One region of the Notoacmeibacter ruber genome, then DNA from elsewhere that is predicted to be linked to it. Evidence: predicted binding sites of a transcription regulator. Region 1 holds the regulator's gene; the other holds the start of a gene.
The links. The regulator HrcA, encoded in region 1, represses chaperone genes, less so after heat shock. The targets are predictions, from matches to a motif close to GTTAGCACTCNCNNNNNGNGAGTGCTAAC.
Positions count from the first base shown of each region.

Region 2: a site for HrcA is predicted at 3,368-3,396, ahead of groES (co-chaperone GroES). Genes of this name have one in related genera too.

Region 1 covers NZ_RCWN01000001.1:91,653-99,580, forward strand. The annotation lists gene hemW (radical SAM family heme chaperone HemW) at 1-703, opposite strand, end outside; gene rdgB (RdgB/HAM1 family non-canonical purine NTP pyrophosphatase) at 706-1,383, opposite strand; gene rph (ribonuclease PH) at 1,388-2,107, opposite strand; gene hrcA (heat-inducible transcriptional repressor HrcA) at 2,218-3,309, shown strand; gene grpE (nucleotide exchange factor GrpE) at 3,387-4,085, shown strand; gene D8780_RS00435 (outer membrane protein) at 4,378-4,962, shown strand; gene D8780_RS00440 (CHAD domain-containing protein) at 5,032-5,946, opposite strand; gene D8780_RS00445 (adenosine kinase) at 6,002-7,003, opposite strand; gene D8780_RS00450 (sulfate transporter family protein) at 7,174-7,920, shown strand.
Region 2 covers NZ_RCWN01000001.1:553,882-561,809, forward strand. The annotation lists gene D8780_RS02595 (chorismate mutase) at 1-116, shown strand, start outside; gene D8780_RS02600 (OmpA family protein) at 165-1,127, opposite strand; gene groL (chaperonin GroEL) at 1,291-2,934, opposite strand; gene groES (co-chaperone GroES) at 3,005-3,301, opposite strand; gene D8780_RS02615 (EAL domain-containing protein) at 3,483-4,661, opposite strand; gene D8780_RS02620 (TIGR01459 family HAD-type hydrolase) at 4,786-5,628, shown strand; gene D8780_RS02625 (bifunctional riboflavin kinase/FAD synthetase) at 5,633-6,634, shown strand; gene ileS (isoleucine--tRNA ligase) at 6,873-7,928, shown strand, end outside.

The DNA of each region.
Region 1 (7,928 bases):
CCTCCGGCAATCGAAATTTCTTGGCCTCGTAGAGCCGTCGAAAGGCCGTGCCGTCTTCGATCGTCAATTGATAGAGGGACAGATGGTCGGCGGCCATGTCGATGGCCGCATTCAGTTCCGCCGCCCATCCTTCCGGTGCCTGACCGGGGCGCGCATAAATCAGGTCGAAGGAGAGCCGGGGAAAGGTCTGCCGCGCCAGATCAATCGCCGCCCGCGCTTCTGCGACATTGTGGAGGCGACCGAGAAAACGCAATTCGGTGTCGATCAGGCTCTGCACGCCGAGCGAAAGCCGGTTGACCCCCGCGGCCCGATAGCCGGCGAAGCGGCCCGCTTCGGCGCTTTGCGGATTGGCTTCCATCGTGATTTCAATACCGCCCGGCAGGCCGTAAATGCCGTCTGCCGCATCGAGCACCGAAGAAACCGTTTTCACCTCCATGAGGGACGGCGTCCCGCCACCGATGAAGACGGATGTCACTTCGCGCGGTCCCGTCAAAGCCCGCATCGCCTTCAACTGATGAACGAAGCCTTCGACAAAACGCTGTTGGTCCGGCTCGACATGGCGAACGTGGCTGTTGAAGTCGCAATAAGGGCATTTGGCCGCGCAGAAGGGCCAATGGAGGTAGAGGCCGAACCCGGCTGTGCCGTCATCGCCATTGATCGGCGAAGGCGCACGAAGCGGTATTTCGGCCAGCCCGCTTGCCATCGTCAGTCGGTTGTCAGTTTGGCTGCCAGAAACGCGCTGAGCGCGCGGGCGCGATGCGACAAGCCGAGATCGGCGCGACCGGCATCGCCCTGTCGGACATTGCCCTTCTTCTCGCTCTTGTCCATTTCGCCGAAGGTCCGTTCATGGCCGACGGGCTGAAAAACGGGATCGTAGCCGAAGCCGTTCTCGCCGCGAGGCGGCCAGACGAGGGTGCCCTCGACCCTTCCCGGGAAGAATTCCGTCCGTCCGTCGGGTGCGGCGAGGCACAGCATGCAGACAAATTGTGCGTCACGATCCACAGGCGAGGTCGCGCCCGCTTTCTGGAGCCGGTCCTCGACCTTATCCATCGCCATGGAGAAGTCGCGGCCCGATCCGTCTTCTTTTTCGGCCCAGTCGGCCGTGTAGACGCCGGGCGCACCATCAAGTGCTGATACACATAGCCCGCTATCGTCGGACAGCGCGATGTGCCCCGTTGCCTTGGCCGCGGCAAGCGCCTTGAGCGCGCTATTCTTCTCGAATGTGTCGCCCGTCTCTTCCGGCTCCGGCAAACCGAGTTCCGCCGCGCCTTTGACGGCAATGTCATAGGGCGCGAGCAGATCGGTCATCTCGGCCAGCTTGCCGGGATTATGGGTGGCGAGCACCAGCGTATCGCCGGGCGAGAGAACAATCGGATCGGCCATGGCTTTAGCGTTCCAGCGCTTCCTTTTGCAGCCGAACGAGTTCGGCGATCGAGTTGCGGGCAAGGGAAAAGAGCTCGCCGAACTGTTCCTCGGAAAATGGATCGCCCTCGGCTGTCCCCTGTATTTCCACGATACCCCCGGCGCCGGTCATGACGAAATTCGCGTCGGCCTGGGCCGAGGAGTCCTCATCATAATCCAGATCGGCCACGGCCACGCCGTTGTACAGCCCGCAGGAAATCGCCGCGACGTGCTCACGAGCCACGTCCGAAGCGCGCACCATGCCACGCTCCTGCATCCATAGCAGGCAATCCATCAGGGCGACGAAACCACCCGTGATGGATGCTGTTCGTGTGCCGCCATCGGCCTGGATGACATCACAATCGACGGTGATCTGGTTCTCGCCGAGCTTTTGCAGATTGCAGACGGCGCGAAGCGAACGGCCGATCAGACGCTGAATCTCGAGCGTCCGCCCGCCCTGCTTGCCCGCGCTGGCTTCGCGGCGCATCCGGTCGCCCGTGGCGCGGGGCAGCATCCCGTATTCCGCCGTCACCCAGCCCTTGCCGCTATTGCGCATCCATGGCGGAACGCGTTCTTCCAGGCTCGCGGTGCAGAGAACGTGGGTGTCGCCGAATTTGACCAGACACGAGCCTTCGGCGTGTTTGGAGACGTTCCGCTCGAAGGAAATGGCACGCATCTGGTCGGGTTGGCGGCGGGAAGGGCGCATGACGTGATCCTTTAATTGCTTGTTGCCGGCCTTCTAGCGGTGTGGGTGCCATGACGAAAGGGTGGAGGGGCGGCTTTTTCGGACGGCCTCCCTCGCTTATATTCCCCGCCATGGCGCCACGAAAACCTGTCTTGAACATCGCTGATGACGCTGCAACCGGGGGTCTCGACGCCCGGTCGCGTGAGATTTTCCGCCTGATCGTGGAATCCTATCTCGACACGGGCGAGCCGCTCGGCAGCAGGAATCTCGCTCGCATGCTCCCCAATGCGCTGTCCGCCGCGACGGTCCGCAATGTGATGAGCGACCTGGAATATCTTGGGCTGATCTATTCGCCTCACACATCGGCGGGCCGCATGCCGACCGAGGGCGGATTGCGCTTCTTCGTCGACGCGTTCATGGAACTTGGCGGCCTTGGCGATCAGGAACGTAAATCCATCGACCGCCAGGTTTCCGATGCCGGGCGCAATGCGACCATGGACACCATGCTGACGGAAGCCAGCCAGATGCTGTCGGGCCTATCGCACGGCGCCGGCCTCGTGGTGACGGGGAAGGTGGAGGTCGCCCTCAAGCATGTCGAGTTCGTCATGCTGGAGCCCGGAAAGGCGCTCGCCATTCTGGTCTCCGAAAGCGGCGACGTCGAAAACCGCATCGTCGATGTGCCGGCAGGAGTCACGCCCAGCCAGTTGACCGAGGCCGCCAATTTTCTGAACCATCACATCCGGGGACGGACCCTCGTCGAGGCCCGCGACGAGATGGGACTTCGCCTGGATGAAATGCGCCAGACGATCGATGATCTGTCGGCCGATCTGGTGCGGCGCGGGCTCGCAATCTGGGGCGAGGGGCAGGACAATACCACGAGACTGATCGTTCGGGGCCGCTCCAACCTTTTGAGCAATATTCAGGACGCGCAGGACCTTTCGGTCCTGCGTCATCTGTTCGACGATCTGGAGCGCAAAGAAAATCTCGTGCAGCTGCTCGATCTTGCCGAGGAGGGATCGGGCGTGCGGATTTTTATCGGTTCGGAAAACCGCCTGTTCTCGCTTTCCGGCTCATCGCTGGTGGTTGCGCCCTATCGTGATGGCGCCAATCGCGTCGTCGGTGCGCTAGGCGTTATCGGCCCGACCCGGCTGAATTACCGTCAGGTGGTGCCGGTCGTCGATTATACCGCGCAGGTCATCACGAAGATGTTGTCCAGGGGTTGATGTCCTTCATTCCCATCTGCGGGGGTTGATTTAAGAGGGCTCTGTCTCGATATCGGGCACAACCAATTGTGACGGTTCTGACCAAGCGCCAGAAAACGGAAATGAAGATCATGAACGCCGAAGACAACCATAGCGAAGCCGTGGACGAAAACGCAGCAAGCCAGACAGGCGAGCCGCGGGAATACTCCTCCGACCAGGCCGAGCAGGCCAATGCCGCTCTGATCGAACTGGGCAAGGAAGTCGAAGACCTCCGCGACAAGCTGCTCCGTTCGGCCGCCGAGGCGGAGAATGTTCGCCGTCGCTCGCAGCGCGAGGTGGCCGATGCGAAGTCCTTTTCCATCGCCAATTTCGCCCGCGACATGCTTGGCGTTGCCGATAATCTGACGCGCGCTCTCGAAGCCATTCCCGACGATGCGCGAAATAGTGGCGATCCGGGTTTTGCCGCCCTCATCGAAGGCGTGGAACTGACACAGAAGTCGATGCATGGCGCATTGCAGCGCCACGGCGTCCAGAAGCTGGAGCCGGAGGGCGAGCGGTTCGATCCGAATTTCCATCAGGCCATGTTCGAGGTTCCGAACGCGGATATTCCGAACAATACGGTGGTGCAGGTCGTACAGGCCGGATACCGAATCGGCGAACGCGTGCTGCGTCCCGCAATGGTCGGTGTTTCGAAGGGTGGTCCGAAGGCCGCTCCGGCCGCCACCGAGGCTCAGACAGAGCACGGCGATTCGGCGGAACCGGGTCCGCCTGACGAAATCGCCACGCGCGACGCCTGATCTTTAAGACAGTATTAACCACGAAAAGCGACCTCTCCGGCCGCTTTTTTATTGGCCGAGAGGCCGCTGAGCGCAATCCGTCGCTATGGTGAAGGAAGGTTTAACGGCGCAAACTATTTAAAAATATAAGCTTTTTTGTCTCAAAACCAAATTGTGGGCTCTTTCTGAGCTTCGGGCCGATAGTGCACTGCGCAATTCGCTGGAACGAGTGCATTAAGCGGCCCATTATATACGCAAGCCACGGCGGTTCGCGCCGTTAGCGAGTAAGCGTAAAGAGTAACGAGGTCCCCAAATGAAAACCCTTTTGGCAACTGCCGCCATCATTCTTCTGCCCGGCGCCGCAATGGCCGCCGATGCGATCGACTATTCCACTCCTACACCGGCCCCGACCTATGAAGTCGCTCCCGAGCGTTTCGGCTGGGATGGCGCCTATGCCGGTGTGCAGGCCGGATATGGTTTCGGCGAACTTGATCCGGGCGATGATCCCAGTGGCTTCCTGGGCGGTGCCCACGCGGGATACCTGTTCCAGTACGGCTCCTTCGTCGTCGGCCCGGAATTCGACATCGATGCCTCCGGTATCGACAGCGATGATATCGACGTCGATGCGATCGCTCGCGCCAAACTGAAGGCCGGTTTCGCCGTCGACCGCTTCCTGCTGAGCGGTACGGTCGGCTACGCCTATGCATGGGGCGAGACAGATCCCGATGGCGATGTCAGCGATGGCGGTCTGGAAGTCGGTGCCGGCCTTGATTTCGCGGCGACTGATAACGTCATTGTCGGTTCCGACTACATGTACCACAATTTCGATGATTTCGACGATACGGGTTCGGATGCGAGCCTGCACACCGTCCGGGCGCGTGTGTCTTACAAGTTCTAAGAGCGCGCACCGCATCAACCCGCAGTTCTGCTGGGGAGCGAAGGGGCCGGGCGGAAACGTCCGGCTCTTTTATTTTTGAACCAGACTGGCGGCATTTGCGACACGCCAAAGGCCCGCCATTCGCCGCCCATGCGCACGGGGCTTCTCCACGAGAAGCAGCGGCGCGAGCCGGAACGCTTCGACACGCAGGCTGGTGCTGTGTGTGGCCAGAAGTACTTCGAGGCCTCGACGCGCTTCCTTGGTCAGACCGTCGGGATCATCGGCGCGAAGCCGTTCGAGCAGGACGACCAGATCGTGGTCTGTGCCCAGAATATCGGTCAACCGGTCCAGAGCCGCGATGCGCGTATCCATCGCATCCGGCCAGATGTCGCGCAGAAGGCGCATATGATACCAGTGATATTTCAGACGCTTGCGCCAATCGTGGAGCAATTCGGCGTCTGAGGAGACGATCGCCTCCGAAAGGCCGTCTCGCGCTCGGCCATAGGACTTTGCCACACCCTTTCGAAGCGCCTTTTCGGGGGCGCAGTCCAGTTCGATCTCGTGGAAGCGCTCACGGATTTTCTCGATCGTATCCGCTGCCTCCTGCCTTCGCTCCTTCAGATCGGCATCGTCCAGTATCTCCTGCCGATGCGCATCGCCCCATGCCTCCAGCGGCTTGAAAAGCTGCCTGGCTTCATCATTGGCCGCGAAGACATCGCGAAGCCGCGCGATGGTCGTCGGCAGAACTTGTGCATCGCGGATCTCGGAGAAGGGGCGTGCGACATCGCGGCACGCCTTGTTCTCTATCTGATAAGTCTTTTCGAGGCCCGGGCGAACGAGCCGAAGCAATGCTCGCACCTTCTTCATGCGCTTGCGGAGATCGTGAACCGCCTCCTCCAGATCGTCGCCCTCGCGAATGGACTCGGCAGCCTTGCGAAGCTGTTTGTCGCCCTCTTTTCGGACGGCTTCGATTAGCGGGCGATCGATCTTGAGCTGATAGGGCATTCCCAGCCTCGAATGATGACGACGCAGGAACAGATAGGTTCGAATCCGCCTCTGTCTAAAGCTTGTTGGCCGAGCGGGCCAGTTCGGCCAGGTTCTGTGGCGGGCGAGGGCCCATCTGTTCGATAATGACGCCGGCGCAGAAATTGCCGAGCGCAGCGCTGTCGGGTAGCGAACGACCTGTGGCCAGACCGTGCAGGAAGCCCGCGGCATAAAGGTCGCCCGCGCCGGTCGTGTCCCGCCGTACGGCTGCCATGAAGGCCGGTATGTCGTACCGCTCGCCATCCTTGACCACGACCGAGCCCTCCGGCCCACGGGTCACCGTGGCGAGCACGCAATCGGCGGCCAATTGACCGAGCGCCTCATCGAAATTCTCGCTCTGATAGAGCGACAGCAATTCTGTCTCATTGGCGAAGACGATATCGACTGTGCCGTCGCGGAGCAGACCGAGAAATTCCTCGCGGTAACGGTCGACGCAGAATGGGTCCGACAGGCTCATCGCGACCTGCCGTCCATGCTTGTGCGCAAGATCTGCAGCCTTTCGGATGGCTGCTTTCGCATGGGGCGGATCCCACAGATAGCCCTCGAAATAGGTGAGGGCGCAATCGCTCACGGTCTCTTCGGCGATGTCGTCCTCAGTCAGTTCCGTGCAGGCTCCGAGATAGGTGTTCATGGAACGCTCGCCATCCGGCGTAACGAAGATCATGCACCGCGCCGTGGGGTCGCCGCCGAGGAGCGGCGGCGTATTGAAGGAGGCACCGAGCGCCCGGATATCATGGCCGAAGATCGTGCCCAGCTGGTCATCGGCGACCTTACCGATATAGGCGACGGTCCCGCCAAGGGCGGCGATCGCCGCGGCGGTGTTGCCGGCAGAGCCGCCGCTCATCGTTTCGGAGGGCCCCATCGCATTGTAAAGCTTGGCGGACCGCTCGGCATCCACCAGGTTCATGGCCCCCTTGATGATCTCGTGTTGGGCCAGAAACGCATCGTCGCAGGTGGCCAGCATATCGACCATCGCATTGCCGATGCACAGCACGTGATGGAAGGGTCCGTCGCTCATTCGTTTTTCCGTCATGCAAGGGGAGGTTGATCTCGCATAACCCCCCGGTCATGGAATTGCAAAGCCCTTCGCAGAATGCGGCCGCCCAAACGGGGCGCGGCTTGATCGAAGACAAGAGAGAGCCTACCTCACCAACCGTACCGCTTTCCGTCTGAGCCATTGCATCTGTCATGATCTTTTCCGCCGCATCTGCTGCCTTCATCCGCCTTTTCTCACCGGAATTTCGCGGCGTGTTCTTCAAATCGATCGGATTGACGTTACTGGCTCTGGTGCTCGTCTGGTTCGGGCTGCGCGAGCTTTTCGAATGGGCGGCGCTTCCTTGGGTGGACGCGCTGTGGGATGGCGAAACTCAATGGGAAGGCTGGCTTCAGGTGACAGCCTCCATTCTTGCGGCCATCGTCTTCGCCATCGTTCTCGGGCTGCTGATCGCGCCCGTCAGCGCCATTGTCGTCTCGCTCTTTCTCGATGACGCGGCGGAGGTGATCGAGAAGGAAGACTACCCATCGCTACAGGTGGGCCGTTCTGTTCCGCTGATCGCCGGCTTGTGGCTGAGCGCGAAGTTTCTCGGCGTCGTCATTCTTGGCAACCTTCTGGCGTTGATCCTGCTGCTGGTGCCCTTCGTCAATCTGTTCGCCTTTTTTGTCGTCAACGCCTACTTGCTGAGCCGTGAATTCTTCGAGTTCGCAGCTTTGCGCTATCGGACCGAGGCGGAGGCGAAAGCCTTTCGGAAGCGGCATGCGATGACGGTCTTCTTGGCCGGCGTGCCGATTGCGGCACTGCTTTCCGTGCCACTTCTCAATCTCTTGACGCCGCTCTTTGCGGCTGCGCTGATGGTTCACCTCCACATGAAGCTCAGCAAGCGGGACAGTCAGTTCGCGCTGGCGCCCGCCGACACGCCGCGCTCTATTCCGGCCTGATCGGCCAG
Region 2 (7,928 bases), 460 kb from region 1:
CGAATGTGCGCCGCACCGCAGCGAACCACGGCTTCGATCCTGATCTTGCCGAGACGATCTGGCATGAAATCATCGAATGGTCGATCGAGCGCGAAAGCAGGGTCATAGCCGACTAACCCTGTTTGGTTGTCGCGTGGGATTGGCCATCAGGCGGAGAAAAAGACCTATTGCTCGAGCTGTTCGACCAGTTCGACACGCCGGTTGAGTTGCCGGCCGGCTTCGTTCTCGTTCGAAGCGAGTGGCGCCAAAGGCCCGACCCCTCCCGAGCGCAGTCGGTCGGCCTCGACGCCATATTGTTCGATGAGAGCGCGGACGATCGATGCGGACCGATCTGCCGATAGCGACATGTTCATATCGAATGAACCGGTATCGTCGGTATGGCCCACCACGTAGAATTTGCCCGGCCGAGCAGCCAGCACCTTGGCGATAATGTCCATGGATGCGGCCGATGAGGGACGGATCGTTGCGCTGCCCGTATCGAACTTGACGCCGTACAGGATCGCCTTTCCAGCCTCCTCAATATCCGCGGTCAGGCTTTCCTCGCTGATCGATACCGTGTCCTCCTCCATGGCGGCGGATGTGGCTTCCTCCATCATATAGATACGCGCCTGGCTGCTCATGATGAGGGTAAACACGGTCTCCTGACCGTCCTTCGAGCGTGACGCGGATATGTAATGCGCGGGAAAGACCGCGATCTTCTGCACGTCGAGCGCCGCATTGCGCTGTGGGTTGTCGAGAAGAGGATAGCCACGCTTCTGGAGGCGGTTGCTTTCGAAAAGCTTCATCAGCGCTTTCTCTTTCGCAGAGAATTGCGGCACCTCGGTATTGACCAGAATGTCGAACCCGGCGGCTTTCAGCGCGTTCTCGAAGCTGCGCTCGATTTCAAGGGGCGATTTTTCCTCGGGCCATTTGAGGACGCCGACCCGAACTTGACCTTCAATCGTGCCGGTCTCGGCATCGTCTTCTCCGACCTCGCGCAGATAGGTCAACCGGTCGAACTCGGATGTGTATTGCGCAATGTAGTCCGAGCCGGCGAAGGGCTGGACGATAGTCTGCTCCTGGGACAGCGCCGGGGCGGCGAAGAGCACGCCGCAGATCAGGGCGCCATGGCGTAGGATGCGGAACATGCCGGCTTCTCCTTCTCATCATTGGTCGGGGAAGCTGAACTTTCGCAAGGGAAGAGGCAAGACAAATTATCTTGATGAGATTTGATCGTGCGCTTCGAACCTAAAGAAAGGGGGCGGCCCGAAGGCCGCCCCCACATCATTTTGGTATTGGCTCGGGCCGGGCTTAGAAGCCCATGCCGCCCATGCCGCCCATATCACCACCCGGCATGGCCGGAGCAGCATCCTTCTTCGGAAGCTCGGCGATCATGGCTTCGGTGGTGACCAGCAGGCCGGCAACCGAAGCTGCGTCCTGAAGGGCCGTGCGAACGACCTTGACCGGGTCGACGATGCCCATGGAGACCATCTCGCCATATTCGCTCGTCTGAGCGTTGTAGCCCCAGGTGCTCGAGCTGTTTTCGAGGATCTTGCCGACCACGATCGAGGCTTCGTCGCCTGCGTTCGTAGCGATCTGGCGAAGCGGAGCCTGAAGGGCGCGGCGAACGATCTGGATACCGGCCACCTGGTCGTCATTCTCGCCCGAAAGGCCTTCCAGAGCCGAGGTCGCACGCAGAAGCGCGACGCCACCACCAGCGACGATGCCTTCTTCCACCGCAGCGCGGGTGGCGTTCAGGGCGTCGTCAACGCGGTCCTTCTTCTCCTTGACTTCCACTTCCGTGGAACCGCCAACGCGGATGACGGCAACGCCGCCGGCCAGCTTGGCGAGACGCTCCTGGAGCTTCTCACGGTCGTAGTCCGAAGAGGTCTCTTCGATCTGCGCCTTGATCTGACCGACGCGGCCCTGAATGTCGTCCTGCGAACCGGCGCCGTCGACGATGGTGGTCTCTTCCTTGGTGATGGAGACCTTCTTCGCCGTGCCAAGCATGTCGAGCGTGACGTTTTCCAGCTTGATGCCGACATCTTCCGAAACGACCGTACCCCCGGTGAGGATCGCGATGTCCTCGAGCATGGCCTTACGGCGGTCGCCGAAGCCCGGAGCCTTGACGGCAGCAATCTTCAGGCCGCCGCGCAGCTTGTTGACGACGAGCGTGGCCAGAGCCTCGCCTTCGACGTCTTCAGCGATGATCAGCAGCGGACGGGAAGACTGAACGACAGCTTCCAGAACCGGCAGCATGGCCTGAAGGTTGGAAAGCTTCTTCTCGTGAAGAAGGATGTACGGATCTTCGAGGTCCGCAATCATCTTCTCGGTGTTGGTCACGAAGTAAGGCGACAGGTAGCCGCGGTCGAACTGCATGCCTTCGACGGTTTCCAGCTCGGTCTCGGCGGTCTTGGACTCTTCGACCGTGATGACGCCTTCATTGCCGACCTTCTGCATCGCCTCGGCGATCATCTGGCCGATCTCCTTCTCGCCATTGGCGGAGATGGTGCCGACCTGGGCAACCTCGTCGGAGGTGGAAATGTCGGCGGCGCTGCCGCGAAGCTGTTCGATGACCTTGGTCACGGCGAGATCGATGCCGCGCTTGAGGTCCATCGGGTTCATGCCGGCGGCGACGGCTTTTGCGCCTTCCTGCACGATAGCCTGTGCCAGCACAGTGGCGGTCGTGGTGCCGTCACCGGCCAGATCGTTGGTCTTGGACGCAACTTCACGGAGCATCTGCGCGCCCATGTTCTCGAACTTGTCCTCAAGCTCGATTTCCTTGGCGACGGAGACGCCGTCCTTGGTGATACGGGGTGCGCCGAACGACTTGTCGATGACGACGTTGCGGCCCTTCGGGCCTAGCGTCACCTTCACCGCGTCGGCGAGGATGTTGACGCCCTTGAGCATGCGCTCGCGGGCATCGCGATTGAATTTAACTTCCTTGGCTGCCATTTTTTCTTCTCTCCTGGGCTCAGAGGCCCTTCAGATCAGGATGTACGGAACGGTTCGTCAGGATGGGGGATCAGGAGACCACGCCCATAATGTCGCTCTCCTTCATGATGAGGAGGTCCTGACCGTTCAGCTTGACTTCGGTGCCACTCCACTTGCCGAAGAGGACGCGATCACCGACTTTGACGTCGAGAGCATTGACCTTGCCGCTGTCATCACGAGCGCCGGGCCCAACGGCCACGACTTCGCCTTCCTGCGGCTTTTCCTTGGCAGTGTCCGGAATGATGATGCCGCCGGCGGTCTTTTCCTCGGATTCGACGCGCTTGACCACGACGCGATCATGAAGCGGACGGAAATTTGTATCGGCCATGTTATTCAAACCCTTGGCTGTTACGTTTCTGCGAAACGATGAAACCTCGGCGTCGGCCGAGGTCGCTTTGGCACTCCCTTTAGGCGAGTGCTAACGGCCGTCGAGGTAAGGGTGAAGCCATCCGCTGTCAAGAATTTCGTCCGCAAATTTTTGCGGTCGGGGATGCTGATCCGCGATATGGTTATGAAGAACCGGCTTCGCCAGGGGGTACCTGGCGTCGGAGTGGGCGAGGGATGCCGAAATGATGGCCGCTCATGTAGCGAAAGCCCCGGTCCAGAAGGGCGACGGCATCTTCTTCCCCATGGACATGCGTCACGATGATGTCCATGCCGAGCGGTCCGCATATAAAGCCATATCGCTCGCTGTCTGGCTCGCTGAGGATCGCCTTCGCGGAGAGTTTGAGCCAGCGTATATCGGCTTCCGCCAGAGCTCTTATATCGCTTTCGGGAAAGCTGTCCGCCTCGCAGGCCAGCAATGGCCGCCAGTCATCGGCGAAATAGGGCGGCGCCTGTTCCAGAATATCGTCGAGCGATACGGAAAGGATCAGTCCATCCGGCAGGGCCCTATCTCCTGTGCCAACCAGATCCTCAACGGATCGCTCTTTCGCAGCCCGCAAAAAGGACCCGCTTACCGCCACATGGATGGGGTGACCATGCTGTTCGCCCTCTTTCCTGTCGAACTGTCGGGCCGCCTCAATGGACCTTGCGAGGAGAAGCTGGCTCAAACGCGACTGGACACTGTCCGGCAAGTGGTCCGCCCGCTGAATATCGATCGTCTGGTCACCTGCTCTGAGTGAGGCATAAGCCTCGAAGGCCATCGGTGTCATCTCGATCACATCAACGATTGGCAAAAGACTGAGGCGTCCTTGGCCGGTCTCGATCATCTCACGTAGCGTGCCGGCGTCGGTATCAGGGCGGGAAGGCGTGGCTGATTGCTCGATCTTGATGGGAACGATCTTGCCCGGCTGCGTCTTCGTTCCGCCGGCCTCCGGTGGCGAAGGCGGCAATCCTGCGTCTTCGTCCGTCGCCAACTGTTTCTGCATGGTCATGATGTCGCGATGCGTGGCTCGAGCGAGGTCGGCCATGGAAAGCGCCGCTACATCCGCCCGATTGGCGAAATCGGAAAGGGCGCGGTCGATCGCCACCAGTCGATCCTCGATCTGCTTTTCCACGCGACTGGCGCGGAGCAGGGCGACGAGGGAAATGACGAGCGAAAGAGCCGCGATCAGCAGGCTCACCACGAGAACGTCGCGGACGACAAGGCTGGAGAAATCAGGATTGGCCGAGAGGATAGGCGTCAGCACCTGATAGATGGTGAAGAAAAGGATGACGACGAAAAGAGCGAAAAGGACTTTCCGCATTGCGCTACCCCGCATGGCTGGTCGCCTCCTTTTTATGATGAGATGCCAAACATCGCCAGCCATGGTGACTTGTCTTTAGCCATGGTCTAGATGCAGCGCGAAACAATCAATCCAAAGGGATCCCATGGCCTGGCAGCCCCCGCTCATGATCGACGCGCTCGAAGACGTATCCGGTGCGTACTCTCTTCTCCTGTGCGATGTCTGGGGCGTCGTTCACAATGGCGTCCGGCCCTATGACCGGGGCTGTGCGGCGCTGACACGCGCCCGGAGCCAGGGAAAGACCGTCGTGCTGATTACCAATTCGCCGCGCCGCGCCGATGCCGTAAGCGAACAGATGGTGCAGATCGGGGTGCCGGACGACGCCTGGGACGCCATCGTCACCTCGGGCGACGTCACGCGCAGGCTGATCGCCGAAGGGGCGAAGCGCATCTTTCATATCGGCACGGAAGCCGAACTCCATATCTATGACGGTCTCGATGTTGAACTCGTCTCGAAAGAAGAGGCTGACGTCATCGTCTCCACCGGCCTCATCAATGATGAGGAAGAGACGCTCGACGATTACGATGCCATGCTGAACGAATTTGCAGCGCGCGAACTGCCGATGATCTGCGCCAATCCGGACCTCAAGGTGCGTCGCGGTGATATCGTGGTGCCTTGCGCCGGTGCTCTTGCGCAAGCCTATGAAGAGCGCGGCGGCCTGGTTCGGGTGGCCGGCAAGCCGCATGGCCCGATCTATGACGCCGCGCTCGATCTGGCAGCGAATAGCGCGGGTCGCTCCTTTGCGAAATCGGATGCGCTTGCCATCGGTGACGGTGTCCCGACCGACGTTCGCGGCGCGATCGCGCAGAACATTGACTGCCTTTTCGTCACGGGCGGCGAGGCGAGCATCGAGGGCGATATCGATACGTTCGAACTTCTGAAGGCGGAAGGGATGCGCCCGGTCGCCGCTATGACGCAACTCGTCTGATCCGATGGCAATATCTCGCATCGATCACTGCCGGGACCTGCCCGCCGAACTTCGCGGCGGCATCATCGCCATTGGCAATTTTGACGGCGTGCATCGCGGCCATCAGGCCGTGCTGACAATGGCGCGGGCTGAAGCCGACAAGATCGGCGCGCCGTTGATCGTGCTGACCTTCGAGCCTCACCCACGCGCCTTCTTTTCGAAGGAGACGGTTTACCGGCTGACACCGCCCTCGCTAAGGGCTCGTCTTCTGGAAGCGCTCGGCGTCACGGCCGTCGTCGAGCAAGAGTTTGATGACGAATTCGCGGCCCTTTCGCCGGAGGCCTTTATCGAGAAGATGCTCTGCGAGGGACTCGGTGCGCGCGCGGTTATCGTCGGCCATGATTTCCATTTCGGTCACAAGCGCGCCGGCACGCCCGATATGCTCGCTGACGAGGGAAAACGGCGCGGCTTCGATGTGGAGATCGTCGAACCGGAAACGGCAGAAGACGGATTGCTGATTTCCTCGACAACGATCCGGCAGGCGCTGGCCGATCACGATCTGGCGCACGCCAATGGGCTGCTCGGCTATCGCCATACTGTGGTTGCTCAGGTGGAGAAGGGCCAGCAACTGGGCCGGACGCTCGGCTATCCGACGGCCAACATGTCGCTGCCGGAGGAGACCGAGCTCGCACTCGGGATTTACGCCGTCCGGTTCAGGCGCGCCGACGGCACGCTCCACAATGGTGTCGCCAGCTTCGGGCGTCGGCCGACGGTGACCGAGAAGGGCGCTCCTCTGCTTGAGACCTTCCTGTTCGGATTTTCCGGCGATCTCTACGGCGAGACATGCTCCGTCAGCCTGTTTTCCTGGCTGCGCGGTGAAGAGAAATTCGATGGGCTCGATCCGCTGATCGCGCAGATGAAGCGCGATGAGGAGGAGGCACGGGCGGTTCTTGCTGGCGTCCAGCCACTCGGCCCGCTCGATCTGCCTGTCAGTTTCGACGGGCTGGTCGGTGATGTTGCGGGCTAATGCCCCTTCCCACCTCGCGCGCCTTCCGCTAGAAGCGCGGCCATGACGGAATGGCGCATCCCTCCGGCTCTCGCCGGCATACGAATTAGCCGCCCGGCCTTCGCCTGCGCGTGACTGGCGCGCACGAAGGTCCGGGATGTTTCGCTTGCGGCCCGCATTTCTGCCGGTCGCGGAAGTTTTCCTACCAATGGCGCGCCCACACTTTTGTTTTTCGCCGCGCCCAGGCTGATCCGACCCTATGACCGACGATACCAAGACCGACACCGGCATCGACTATTCCAAAACGCTTTTTCTGCCGCAGACCGATTTTCCCATGCGGGGCGGCCTCCCCAAGAAGGAGCCGGAAATCGTCGCCCGCTGGAACGAGCTCGACCTCTACAAAAAGCTGCGTGAAGACGCCAAGGACCGACCGCTGCATGTGCTGCATGACGGCCCTCCCTATGCCAATGGCAACATCCATATCGGTCACGCGCTCAACAAGATCCTGAAGGATGTCATCACGCGCTCCTTCCAGATGCGCGGCTTCAACTCGAACTACGTGCCGGGATGGGACTGCCACGGCCTGCCGATCGAATGGAAGATCGAGGAACAGTACCGCGCCAAGGGCAAGAACAAGGACGAAGTGCCGATCAACGAATTCCGCAAGGAATGCCGCGATTTCGCCGCGCACTGGATCGAGGTGCAGTCCGAAGAGTTCAAGCGGCTCGGTGTGATCGGTGATTTCGACAAGCCCTACACGACGATGAACTATCACGCCGAGGCGCGCATCGCCGGCGAACTGCTGAAATTCGCGATGAGCGGCCAGCTCTATCGCGGATCGAAGCCGATCATGTGGTCGGTGGTCGAACGCACCGCATTGGCCGAGGCCGAGGTGGAGTATCAGGACTACGAATCCGATACGATCTGGGTGAAGTTTCCTATAGGTACAAACACCCGAGTTTTCCTAGAAGGAGACGGGGCAACTTCCTCGCGAGATAAATTCGAAGTTTTGAAGCCTCTCGCGGCCAAGATCGCTGATGCCTCGATCGTCATCTGGACAACCACGCCTTGGACGATCCCAGGTAACCGCGCCATCGCGTTTTCGCCGCGCATTTCCTACGGTCTTTATGAGGTCACAAGCGCGGAAAACGATTTCGGCCCACAGCCCGGAGAGAAACTGATCTTTGCCGATGCGCTGGCTGAAGAGAGTTTCGAAAAGGCCAAGCTTGGCTTTGAGCGTAAGATGGACGTGACAGCCGAGATGTTGTCAGCCATGACCTGCGCGCATCCTCTTGCGGATCTCGGCTATGATTTC